DNA from 3 places in the Collimonas fungivorans genome. Region 2 is predicted to be linked to each of the others. Evidence: predicted binding sites of a transcription regulator. Region 2 holds the regulator's gene; each other region holds the start of a gene.

Region 1 (4,178 bases), 2.4 Mb from region 2:
GCACTAATCGGTGCTCGAAATCCTCATGTACTGAAGTACACTCCGGTTTCTCCGCGCCGTTTAGTACCAGCTGACGGGCGCTCGCTACAGATCGTGAACAGGCTCTTAGAAACATTCATCGATTCCGCGACTTCTGCAAAAACCGGTCAAGCTGTGCTGCGAACAGATGGCGGTCGCTCTGGCTGAATGCCGCCGGACCGCCGGTTTCTACGCCGCTGCCGCGCAGTTCATCCATGAAATTGCGCATCGTCAGGTGCTGCTGGATGTTGTCCTCGGTATAAAATTCGCCGCGCGGATTCAAGGCGTTGCCGCCCTTTTCAAGCACATCGGCTGCCAGCGGGATATCGGCGGTAATCACCAGGTCGCCCGCTTGCAGCAATCGAACAATTTCGCGATCGGCGACGTCGAAACCGGACGCCACCTGGACCGCCTTGATGAACCGCGAAGGCGGCACCCTTAACAACCTGTTGGCTACCAGGGTCACCACGATATGCAGCCGGTCGGCGACCCGAAACAGAATTTCCTTGATGACGCCGGGACATGCATCGGCGTCGACCCAGATTTGCATTGCCGCCGGCTGTCCGCTTGCTGCATCAGTATCTGTGGGCGGATTAATTTTGCCCCCATAACTCGCCGTTCGGTCCGGTGCGGGGCGCCGCCACGCCAAAATGGCTGTATGCCAGCGGAGTTGCAATACGGCCGCGCGGCGTGCGCTGCAGGTATCCCTGCTGGATCAGGTACGGCTCAAGCACATCTTCGATCGTGTCGCGTTCTTCGCCGATGGCGGCGGCAAGGTTGTCGAGGCCGACCGGGCCGCCGCCGAACTTGAACAGCACCGCTTCCAGCAGCTTCCTGTCCATGACGTCGAAACCGACCGGATCGACATCCAGCATCACCAGCGCCGCATCCGCCATCGGCTTGGTGATTTCACCGTTGCCTTTGACTTCGGCGTAGTCGCGCACCCGACGCAGCAGGCGGTTGGCGATGCGCGGCGTGCCGCGGCTGCGCTTGGCGATTTCAAAAGCGCCGTCGTCCATGATCGGCGCGCCCAGCAAGGAGGCGCTGCGCGTAACGATCTTGCTCAATTGCTGCGGCGTATAAAACTCCAGGCGGGCGACAATGCCGAAGCGGTCGCGCAGCGGATTGGTCAGCATCCCCGCGCGCGTGGTCGCGCCTACCAGGGTGAACGGCTGCAGGTCCAGGCGCACCGAGCGTGCTGCCGGGCCTTCGCCGATCATGATATCGATCTGATAATCTTCCAGCGCCGGATACAGGATTTCTTCCACCACCGGCGACAAGCGATGGATTTCATCGATGAACAGCACGTCATTGGCTTCGAGATTGGTCAGCAGCGCAGCCAGGTCGCCGGCGCGTTCCAGCACCGGCCCCGAAGTCTGGCGCAGGTTGACGCCCATTTCGCGCGCAATGATATGCGCCAGCGTGGTCTTGCCCAGGCCCGGGGGACCGAACAGCAAAGTGTGGTCCAAAGCTTCACGCCGCTGCCTGGCGGCGGTAATGAATATCTGCAACTGGTCGCGTATCTTTTCCTGGCCGACGTACTCGTCCAGCTGCTTCGGCCGCAGCGCCCGCTCGATCGCCTCTTCATTCGGCGAAGCGGGCGTGGCAGCGATAATGCGTTGTTCGGCGAAATCGTCGGTTTGGATACTCATGGTCGGATTGTAGCCAGACTGTAGCGATTAGATATAAAAAAAGACATCTACACCATCAATAAAGCAATAATGATCAGCTTTAGCCTGTCCGATTACAACTTGGACAGGGCTTTCAGTGCCAATTTGATACCATCCGACACGCTGGTGTCAGCCGGCAGCTGCTTGAGCGCCAGCATCGCTTCCTTGTCGGAATAACCAAGCGCAATCAGGGCATTCAAGATATCGCCGCTGGCGTCGCTGGCATGATGGCTGCCGACCGGTCCCAGGTCGGCTCCCAGTTTGCCTTTCAATTCGAGCAACAGGCGTTCGGCGGTTTTCTTGCCGATGCCCGGCACCTTGGTCAGACGGCCGGCTTCCTGCATGGTGATTGCCTGCGCCAGATCCTGCACCGACATGCCAGACAAAATGGACAAGGCAGTACGGGCGCCGACGCCGCTGATCTTGATCAGCTGCTTGAAAACATTCCGTTCTTCAGCTGTGCCGAAACCATACAGCACATGTGCATCTTCCCGTATCGCCAGGTGGGTGAGCAAGGCGACCTTCTCACCCAGTCCCGGCAAATTGTAGAAAGTGCTCATCGGCACACCGACTTCATAGCCGACGCCGTTGCAGTCAATCAGCAATTGGGGAGGATTTTTTTCGAGCAGAATCCCGGAAAGACGACCTATCATCGCAGTTGGCCTTTATGTGAATCAATGAATCATACAGGACAACTGGTTAAAAACACAGTGGTTTTGTTAGCGGAAAGATGAAATTGCCGGAAATTATCGGCTGCGCAAACCAAAACCCCAAAGCAAAAACCCTCTGCAGATGAATGCAGAGGGTTTTTTAATAAAAGCCTGACGATGACCTACTTTCACACTGGTTGCAGCACTATCATCGGCGCAAAGTCGTTTCACGGTCCTGTTCGGGATGGGAAGGGGTGGTACCAACTCGCTATGGTCATCAGGCATAACTTGTATCGTTTTTGTTCTCCGATTGGAGCAACAAAGAACGCAATTTAGAAGAAGTAGTTTTTTATACCGAACTCACTAGGGTGAGTGAGTCCGGTTGGGTATGAGTGTCCAAACGATTCTTTCGAATCTTGGCAAACAAATAAGCTCATCATATAACCTGCTAAGGTTATAGGGACAAGCCTCACGGGCAATTAGTATCAGTTAGCTTAACGTATTACTACGCTTCCACACCTGACCTATCAACGTCCTGGTCTCGAACGACCCTTTAGGGGAATCTAGTTCCCGGGAAATATCATCTTAAGGCAAGTTTCCCGCTTAGATGCTTTCAGCGGTTATCTCTTCCGAACTTAGCTACCCGGCAATGCCACTGGCGTGACAACCGGTACACCAGAGGTTCGTCCACTCCGGTCCTCTCGTACTAGGAGCAGCCCCCTTCAAATTTCCAACGCCCACGGCAGATAGGGACCAAACTGTCTCACGACGTTTTAAACCCAGCTCACGTACCACTTTAAATGGCGAACAGCCATACCCTTGGGACCGGCTACAGCCCCAGGATGTGATGAGCCGACATCGAGGTGCCAAACTCCCCCGTCGATATGAACTCTTGGGAGGAATCAGCCTGTTATCCCCAGAGTACCTTTTATCCGTTGAGCGATGGCCCTTCCATACAGAACCACCGGATCACTATGTCCTACTTTCGTACCTGCTCGACTTGTCAGTCTCGCAGTTAAGCACGCTTATGCCATTGCACTATTAGCACGATGTCCGACCGTACCTAGCGTACCTTCGAACTCCTCCGTTACACTTTGGGAGGAGACCGCCCCAGTCAAACTGCCTACCATGCACTGTCCCCGATCCGGATAACGGACCAAGGTTAGAACCTCAAACAAACCAGGGTGGTATTTCAAGGTTGGCTCCACGAGAACTAGCGTCCCCGCTTCAAAGCCTCCCACCTATCCTACACAGATTGGTTCAAAGTCCAATGCAAAGCTACAGTAAAGGTTCATGGGGTCTTTCCGTCTAGCCGCGGGTAGATTGCATCATCACAAACATTTCAACTTCGCTGAGTCTCGGGAGGAGACAGTGTGGCCATCGTTACGCCATTCGTGCAGGTCGGAACTTACCCGACAAGGAATTTCGCTACCTTAGGACCGTTATAGTTACGGCCGCCGTTTACTGGGACTTCAATCAAGAGCTTGCACCCCATCATTTAATCTTCCAGCACCGGGCAGGCGTCACACCCTATACGTCCACTTTCGTGTTTGCAGAGTGCTGTGTTTTTATTAAACAGTCGCAGCCACCTTTTTATTGCAGCCCTTTCGTCCTTCTGGCGCAGGCCAGTCAAACTACATGGGCGTACCTTATCCCGAAGTTACGGTACAAATTTGCCGAGTTCCTTCTCCCGAGTTCTCTCAAGCGCCTTAGAATACTCATCTCGCCCACCTGTGTCGGTTTGCGGTACGGTCTCGTGTGACTGAAGCTTAGAGGCTTTTCTTGGAACCACTTCCGATTGCTTCACCAATAAATTGGCTCGTCCCATACCCTTGAATTA
Region 2 (4,178 bases):
ACATTTTCATGTACTCGTCCATGGCCGGGCCTTCGGTTTCGCGGAATGGAAAACCGGTGCCGATCAGCGCATCGGCGATCTTGTCGCGCTTGCCGACGCGGATCCGCTTGTCGTTCAGGTAGGCGCCGGAACCCTTGGTGGCGGTGAACAAGTCGTTGCGCGTCGGGTCGTACACGACGGCCTGGGTGATCTGGCCGCGGTGCTGCAGCGCGATCGAGACGCAGTATTGGGGGAAGCCGTGGATGAAATTGGTGGTGCCGTCGAGCGGATCGATGATCCAGACGTTTTCGTTATCGTCATGCAGGTTGGCGGAAGCGCCGGATTCTTCGGCCAGGATGGCATGGTCCGGGTAGGCATTCTTCAATACGTCAATGATCGCCGCTTCTGCAGCCTGGTCGACTTCGGTGACAAAGTCGTTATGCTGTTTTTTGGTGACTTTCAGCAGGTCGAGGTCGAAAGAGGCGCGCGAGATGACCTTGGCGCCGTTGCGGGCGGCCTTGATGGCCGTATTGAGCATTGGATGCATGATAGTGTTCCGTTAAAATGGCGGCACTGTGCCAACCGGGAACAGAACCACCTATATGATTGATAATAATGAACGATGCGGATGTTCCTGTCATATTTCGAAAACAAGTTTCGAAAAATAAGCAACTTTTAGTCGAAGAAATCCGCGTAATGGCGCTATTTTAAATGAACCAGGCAAAAACCAACACGTCTCTTTTCAATCGGCTGCGCTTTGTGCTGGTTGAAACCAGCAGTCCCGGCAATGTCGGCGCGGCTGCCCGCGCTATCAAAACCATGGGATTTTCCGAGCTGATCCTGGTCAATCCGCGTTTCCCCGATGTATTGCAGCGTGACGAAGCCGTTGCATTTGCCAGCGGCGCGCAGGATATCCTGGCGGCGGCGCGGATTGTCGACAGCGTGGAGCAGGCCCTGGAGGGCTGCAACTTCGCCGCGGCCCTGAGCGCCCGCTTGCGCGAATTTTCCCCGCCCCTGACCGCGCCGCGCGCCTTGGCGGCCCAACTGGCGGCCGATGTCAGCCTGAACGCGGCGGTCATATTCGGCAGCGAGCGTTATGGTTTACCTAACGAGATTGTCGAAAAATGCAATGTGCTGCTGAATATTCCTGCCAATCCGGAGTATTCATCGCTGAACCTGGCGCAGGCGGTGCAGGTGCTGGCTTATGAATGCCGGGTTGCAGCCAGCGAGGATTTGTCGCCAGCTACGGGCGGCGAGGTGGGATTTCAGGGCAATGCCGCCAGCCTGGCCGATATCGACGGCATGTTTGCCCATCTTGAACAGGCCTTGGTGGAGATTGAATTCCTCGATCCGGCCAGCCCGAAAAAGCTGATGCCGCGCCTGAAGCGGCTGTTTTCGCGTGCCCAGCTGGAAATCGAAGAGGTCAACATCCTGCGTGGCATCTCTAGCCAGATACTGAGCAAGCGACGCCGCCTCGACCGTTAAATGTGGCGAAACATGTGGCGAAACCGCCCCGATGCAGCGTCACAAATGTGCGCAAGGCTCCAGTCTTGTGTGCTTTGTTCCTTGTCTCGGGACGATTTCGCCACATTTAATTCTTCAACGAATTTGTAATTCTGGACACTAGTTCCAGCTGCGCAGCAGGCCGACCGCAAGGCCTTCGAGGGCGAAATCCTCAGTCACGATGATAGGCTCGAAATCCGGGTTTTCCGGCAGCAGCTGGATGGTGGAGCCGGTTTTTTGATAACGCTTGACCGTGACGTCGTCGCCCAGCCGGGCCACCACGATCTGGCCATTCCTGGCGCTGTCGGTCTTTTTGACCGCCAGCAGGTCGCCGTCCAGGATGCCGGCGTCGCGCATCGACATGCCGCGCACCTTCAGCAGGTAATCCGGTTTGGCGCTGAACAGGGCAGGGTCGACGTTATAGCTGGCCTGGATATGCTCCTGCGCCAGGATCGGCGAACCTGCGGCGACCCGTCCGATCAGCGGCAGGCTGAGCTGCATCAGCGCCGGGTGCGGCAGGGCCAGTTGCGTGCCCTGGCTGCGGCTGGCGCTTTCGGTAAGCCGGATGCCGCGCGAGGTGCCGGCCGATATCACGATGGCGCCCTTGCGCGCCAGCGCCTGCAGATGCTCCTCCGCCGCATTGGCCGAACGGAAGCCGAGCTCGGTCGCTATTTCGGCGCGTGTTGGCGGGAAGCCGGTGTTTTCGATGGCGTCCTTGATCAGATCGAGGATTTGCTGCTGACGGGCGGTCAATTTGATCATGGCGTAGTTTGGGCGTAAAAAGTGGTGTAGAAGTGCTCGAAAAAACAGCAAAGGCGGCGCTAGGGGGCGCTTCGTGCAGTGCTCCCCCATTTGCAAAGCACTACACTAGCCGATGCTGTGCATAACAACAGTCTGTATTTTTGTACAGTATTTGTGCAAATGCAAGACAATTTGATGCAATTCGACCACTCTTTAGCTATTTACTTACGCCTGGCCTTGACCCGGAGGCTGAAAGCATTGAGTTTTGTTGCAATTGCTAGTATTATTGCTGGTTTTCCTCTTCCCACACTCGTCTTGACGCCGAGGTGGGCGATTTTTCAATCCGTCCAAAAGGAGCTTACATGCGTCATTATGAAATCGTATTTATCGTCCATCCAGATCAAAGCGAGCAAGTGCCTGCAATGATCGAGCGCTACAAAGGCATCGTCACTACACGTGGCGGCACCGTGCATCGCGTGGAAGACTGGGGCCGCCGCCAACTGGCATACCTGATCCAGAAATTGGCTAAAGCACATTACGTCTGCCTCAACATCGAGTGCGACAGCGAAACTCTGGCTGAAATCGAAACCGGCTTCAAGTTCAATGATGCAGTGCTGCGTCATCTGACCGTCAAGCTGAAGAAGGCCGAAACCGGTCCTTCGCCAATGATGAAGGCCGTGCAGAAGGAAGATGCTGCCAAGAGCCATCGCACTGAAGCGCCGGCAGCCTGATTTGCCAAGCAACTGCCAGCAGTTTGCATAGCTATCGAGTCCATCAGGAGTGAGCCAAGCCAATAACGTGTTTCAACTGGTCGCCGTCATTGCCGAACGTGAAGTCATACGTTATACACCGGCAGGCATTCCGATCGCATCTGCAATATTGCAGCACCGCTCGGAACCGATTGAAGCAGGGATCAAACGTTTGATCGAATTCGAAATCTCCGCGCTGGCCGTAGGCGAGATTTCGGGAAGATTCAGTCAGGCGGCATTGGGCGGCAGCTTCTGGTTCACAGGATTCATGGCACGCAAGAGCCGCAACGGTAGAAGTCTGGTATTTCACATTACGGATTTCGCTGCAATCGAGATTGCAGATGAATTAATAAGTCAAAATTTAGATACAGGAGCCAAAAATGGCATTCGGTAAAAAGTTCGATAAAAGCAAACTGAAAAACAAGCGTCAACAACAAAACCCGCTGTTCAAGCGCAAGAAATTCTGCCGTTTCACCGCTGCACACGTTGCCAGCGTTGACTACAAGGATGTCGACACGCTCAAGGATTTTGTTCAGGAAAACGGCAAGATCATGCCAGCACGTCTGACCGGCACCAAGGCAATCTATCAACGTCAAGTGGACACTGCGATCAAGCGCGCACGTTTCCTGGCGCTGCTGCCATACACCGATCTGCACAACGCTTAATTGACGACTTAAAATAGGAGAAAAATATGCAAGTCATTCTGTTGGAAAAAGTCGTTAATCTCGGCAATCTGGGTGAAGTTGTTCGCGTCAAGGACGGTTACGCACGTAACTTCCTGATTCCACAACGTATGGCACGTCGTGCTACAACTACGGCTATCGCTGAATTCGAAGCGAAGCGCGCTGATCTGGAAACAGCCGCAGCAGCCAAGCTGGCTGTGGCCCAAGGCCAGGGCGAAAAACTGAGCGGCCTGACCGTTCAGATCTCGCAGAAATCGGGCGTTGACGGCCGTCTGTTCGGTTCCGTGACCAACTTCGATATCGCTGAAGCGCTGACCAAGCAAGGTTTCGCAGTTGAAAAAGCACAAGTTCGCTTGCCGAACGGCCCGCTGAAGACAACCGGCGAACATCCTGTTGCAGTTGCTTTGCACACTGACGTCGTAGTTGACATCGTCATCGCAGTGATCGGCGAACACGTTTAATACGTTGTTGGCAAAAAAATCATTGCAGTAAAAAAGCCGGGTTTTCCCGGCTTTTTTTACGC
Region 3 (4,178 bases), 680 kb from region 2:
CAGACGGCGACCGGCATGCCGTGTTCGGCAAAATAGTGCAGCCAGCGGACCTGGTTGTCCTGCAGGCGGTCGCCCGGACCTTTGACTTCGATCATCTGGTAGCGTTTTTCCGCCGGCCAGAACTGGATAAGATCCGGCAGGCCGGAACGGTTGGTCTTGATATCCTGCAGGATGCGTTCGAAGCATTTCCGCAGATGCAGCGGCGGCAGGCAATCCAGCGCCATAACCAGCAGCTGTTCATCGATAGCCTCCCAGAATACGAATGGCGACTGGATGCCGGCCTTGGCGCGGAAGTTCCGCCAGATGGTCTGCCGGTAGCCGCCGCTGTCGATCTCGGCGAAACCGGCGTCGAACCGGCTGGCGCGGCGCAGCCGGAAATCGGCGCTGTGCAGGTCGGCCGGGCCGCTCTGGAATGGATGGAAAAATGCGCCCGGGAGCGGCGCAAAAACGGCATCCCAGAACAGCAGGCCGAACAGCGAGTTGATCAGCGTGTTTTCGACATAGACCGCGGGTGCGCCGGCGCGCGACAGATGACTGGCGAGCACGGTTTCGACTGAGACGCCGGGCTCGGCCCGCTGCAGCGCCAGGTCGTGGCGGATGATGGGCGCAGCGGCGGCTTGCGGCATCTTTCCACGGCCAAGCTGGCGCCGCAAACGCGGCATGACGCGCAGCAGCTGCTGTTTTTCAGCCTCGCTTTCCGGCTGCAACTCAGCCTGCTGCGCCAGTCCGAAAGCCGCATCGGGCTGGCCGCAGCGCTCCAGCACCCGGATCGCGCGCAGGCGCGCGCCCGGCCACGCGCAATCCGCATAAATGCGCAGCGCCGCCGCCAGCTCGGCGCTTCGTTCGTAATGCTGGGCGATCTGGAACAGCAGCTTGCTGCGGCGCTGCTCCAGCCAGTCGTTCGGATAAGGCGCGCCTGGCAAGTCGCCCAGCACGGCTTGCGGTGCTGCGCCGTCGCGGAACCGTTCGCGGCAAGCGTGCAGATGCAGGTAATCGTCGATGTCCTGCCTGCTGCTGAAACCTTGTGCAAGCGACAAATCGACCTGTTCGTACCTGAATATCCCCAGTTCCGACAGTACGAATTCCGACCAGTCCTGATGCAGGTTACCGAAAAACATCAGCCGCAGCCGGTCGCACAGGGGCGCAATGCGCAGCCGCAGCAGCTGGTCGTCGATACGCCAGCCGCCGAGCGTGCGTAGCGCGTCGCCATGCTCGGCGCGCAGGATTTCAAGCTGCTCTGCCTTGCGTACATTGCGCGGCAACAGCGGAAACGCCGCCGCCAGTTCGGTTTTTGTCAGCAGGCCGCACAGTTGTACGATATCGATGGCTGGTTCGCCGTCCAGCCAGCCGGCGATGATCAGGGGCGCCACGGCGCTGCGCGCGCAGCCGATTTCATCATAGCTCAGCCGGCCCAGGCGAAACAGCTCGCCCTTGCGCATCACCATCCGCACCAGCAACGCACGCGACGCCAGCGGCAACGCTTCGAAACCGCAGACGAAAGCCTGCTCCTCGCCGTTCAGCAAATGGCGATAACGGGCGCGTACCGATGCCACCACGGCAAGGAAATTGTCGAGATAATAAAAACGGTTTTCCAGCACTCTGACCATGTTACGGACACCGCGGCTCGACATATTGCGCGCCAGGTAAAAGTTGAAAGATGATTGACTGTATGAATATACAGTCATGTTGCAGTATATATCAACCATTGAAAACCCCTTGCTTGCGCCGCAAAGAGCCGCTGCCAGCCATAAAAAATCCTGGCATTCCAATCTGAAATGTTAGCTATCGCTCATTCGCCCCAAGTTGCTCCTGCTAAGCTTTTATCCAGGCATTTTCTCCCCAGGCGGATAAACTTGAATGAGGATCTCCCGATGAGCATCGTGACCAAATCCCTGGCCGCAACAGGCTTGTGCCTGGCGTCTGCAAGCGCGCTGGCCGATCCGTCGCCGGCGCTGGACCGTTTCAGCCTGTCGGTCGGCGGCTATTATGTCGAGCCGACTTTCAATATCGGCGTCAACACCAAATACGGCCGCGCCGAAACCGGCGACCTGACGCGCGACCACAAGACGCTGGGCCGGGTGCGCGCCGATGTGCTGCTGGGCGACCACCAGGGCCTGGCGTTCGATTACTACCGCTACACCAACAATTTTGACGCCGCCATCGCCCGCACCGCCACCGTCAACGGCCAGGTCGTCACCGGCGACGCTTCCGCCAATGCCCGCCTCAAGGTGGAACTGGCGCAACTGGCCTATAAATGGTGGTTCGGATCCGGCAATACGGTATTCGGCCTCGGCGCCGGCGCCGCCTATTACCAAGCCGACCTCGACACCATGGCGCGCGGTTCGCTGGACGGCGTCAGCGGCACGGCCAGCGATTCGCGCAGCGACAACGCCATCGCGCCGCTGCTGGAAGTGGGCGTGCGCACGGCGCTGAGCGACAATGTGCGGCTGTACGCCGAGGCTTCCGGCATCAAGAAAAACGGCGGCAACATCAACGGCCATATCTATAACGGCAATGTCGGCGTCGAGTGGTTTCCGTTCAAGAATGTCGGCATCGGCGCCGACTACGGCATCACCAAGATCCAGCTGTACCGGGATAGCTCCAACTATGAGGCCAACCTGGGCGTCAAGCTGGTCGGGCCCAGCGCTTATCTGAAGGTTCGCTTCTGATCGGGCGTCGCTACTGGAAAGACGTTAGCGTTCATCATCAGATATATCTTCGATGCTGACGATGTTGCCGCCGCGCTCCACGATTTCCCGATGGCAGGCCGCCAGCAGCACGTCAAAATCCGGGTCTTCCATTTCGCCTTCGATATCTTCTTGTACCGGGTCGGCGTCGTCATCCGTATCGGTCTGTTCGAATTTCGGGCTGGTTCCGATATACGACGCACTGTATGGACCGCCGTCATCCGACTCCGTAACTACCAGGGTAAAAAGTGCGTTGTCGGTTTCAATGATGTAGGTACTGATAGGCCTCATGAGAAATCTCCTTGTCTCAGGTGTTAAATGAACAACCTTCGTGGAAATGTTGGCGTGCGCCAACCGGCCTGGTGCTCCAGGCATTGGCTTTTTTATTGGGAATGAGAGGGGCTGGAGATCAAATAGTTCTCCATGAAAAACGATTCTGCAGGTTTTTTGCTTGCCAGCGGCGGCGAATTTGTCAGCGCCCGGATCCCCAGTCTCTGCGAGGACGCTCGTCGATGACCGAGATGTCCTGGATACCGAGTATTTCGCCGCCGCGTTGCGCGATCTGCCGATGACAGGTGGCGATCAGCACATCGAAATCCACGTCTGCCGCTTCGCCGTCAAGATCCTTCTCGCCCAGCCCGGGATTGTCCACCCATGGCAGTTCGACTTTCTGCCGCGTCCCGACATATGTCGCCTTATAGGGGCCGCCATGGCCGGCTTCCGTGACGACCAGCGTAAACAGGGCATTCGTGGTTTCAATCATGTAAGTACGAACCAGCTCCATAACCATTTCCTTGATCTGCCTGCAGCTGAATGCTTCAGGTTCTTTTAACTATACTGCCATCGATGTTCACGCGCTCGAGTTCCGGCCCCAGCAGCCGCCTGGGCGGCGCAATTTGCGATGAGGGCGATATCGGAGTGATGGTCGGCGCGCCGGTTCTGCCGGCTCGCTCGCTGCCGAAAACGGCAATCGTCGTGATCGAGCCCGTGACACGACACTAGCCATTACCGGCGGCGCCGGAATAAGAGGGAAGCATGATGAACTTCAACAGCGGGCCTGTATGTTCGGTGCTTAACACTGGCTTGCCGCCGGGATCGGCGATACTGGAGGCGGCGATAACTAGGAGAGAACCATGAAACTCAAGGGATCCTGCCATTGCGGCGCAGTCCGTTTCAGCCTGGAAAGCGATACGCCCTATCCTTACCAGCGCTGTTATTGTTCGATCTGCCGCAAGACCCAGGGCGGCGGCGGATACGCCGTCAACATCGGCGGCGACGCCAGCACCCTGAAGGTGCAAGGCCAGGACGATGTCAGCGTCTACCATGCAAAACTCAAACGGCAAGGCGAATCACGCCTCCATACCAGCACCGCGCAACGACATTTCTGCCGGCGCTGCGGCAGCGCGCTGTGGCTCTACAGCCCGGAATGGCCGGAACTGGTCCACCCGTTCGCTTCCGCCATCGATACGCCGCTGCCGGCGCCGCCTGAAT

What was found. The regulator LexA, encoded in region 2, represses DNA repair genes until DNA is damaged. The targets are predictions, from matches to a motif close to ACTGTATNNNNATACAGT.
Region 1: the regulator LexA is predicted to act here: its motif matches at 2,383-2,400, upstream of ruvA (Holliday junction branch migration protein RuvA).
Region 3: the regulator LexA is predicted to act here: its motif matches at 1,665-1,682, upstream of CFter6_RS11965 (VRR-NUC domain-containing protein).

Annotation. Positions count from the first base shown of each region.
Region 1 covers NZ_CP013232.1:1,045,335-1,049,512, reverse strand. Annotated here, with positions in the region: RNA gene CFter6_RS04540 (sX9 sRNA) at 26-100, shown strand; gene CFter6_RS04535 (YaiI/YqxD family protein) at 116-568, opposite strand; gene ruvB (Holliday junction branch migration DNA helicase RuvB) at 612-1,670, opposite strand; gene ruvA (Holliday junction branch migration protein RuvA) at 1,763-2,341, opposite strand; rRNA gene rrf (5S ribosomal RNA) at 2,508-2,620, opposite strand; rRNA gene CFter6_RS04515 (23S ribosomal RNA) at 2,797-4,178, opposite strand, start outside.
Region 2 covers NZ_CP013232.1:3,429,816-3,433,993, reverse strand. Annotated here, with positions in the region: gene CFter6_RS14650 (inositol monophosphatase family protein) at 1-526, opposite strand, end outside; gene CFter6_RS14645 (RNA methyltransferase) at 691-1,464, shown strand; gene lexA (transcriptional repressor LexA) at 1,603-2,244, opposite strand; gene rpsF (30S ribosomal protein S6) at 2,586-2,954, shown strand; gene priB (primosomal replication protein N) at 3,004-3,366, shown strand; gene rpsR (30S ribosomal protein S18) at 3,353-3,637, shown strand; gene rplI (50S ribosomal protein L9) at 3,664-4,116, shown strand.
Region 3 covers NZ_CP013232.1:2,754,295-2,758,472, reverse strand. Annotated here, with positions in the region: gene CFter6_RS11965 (VRR-NUC domain-containing protein) at 1-1,607, opposite strand, end outside; gene CFter6_RS11960 (hypothetical protein) at 1,872-2,669, shown strand; gene CFter6_RS11955 (hypothetical protein) at 2,694-2,978, opposite strand; gene CFter6_RS11950 (hypothetical protein) at 3,160-3,471, opposite strand; gene CFter6_RS11945 (GFA family protein) at 3,821-4,178, shown strand, end outside.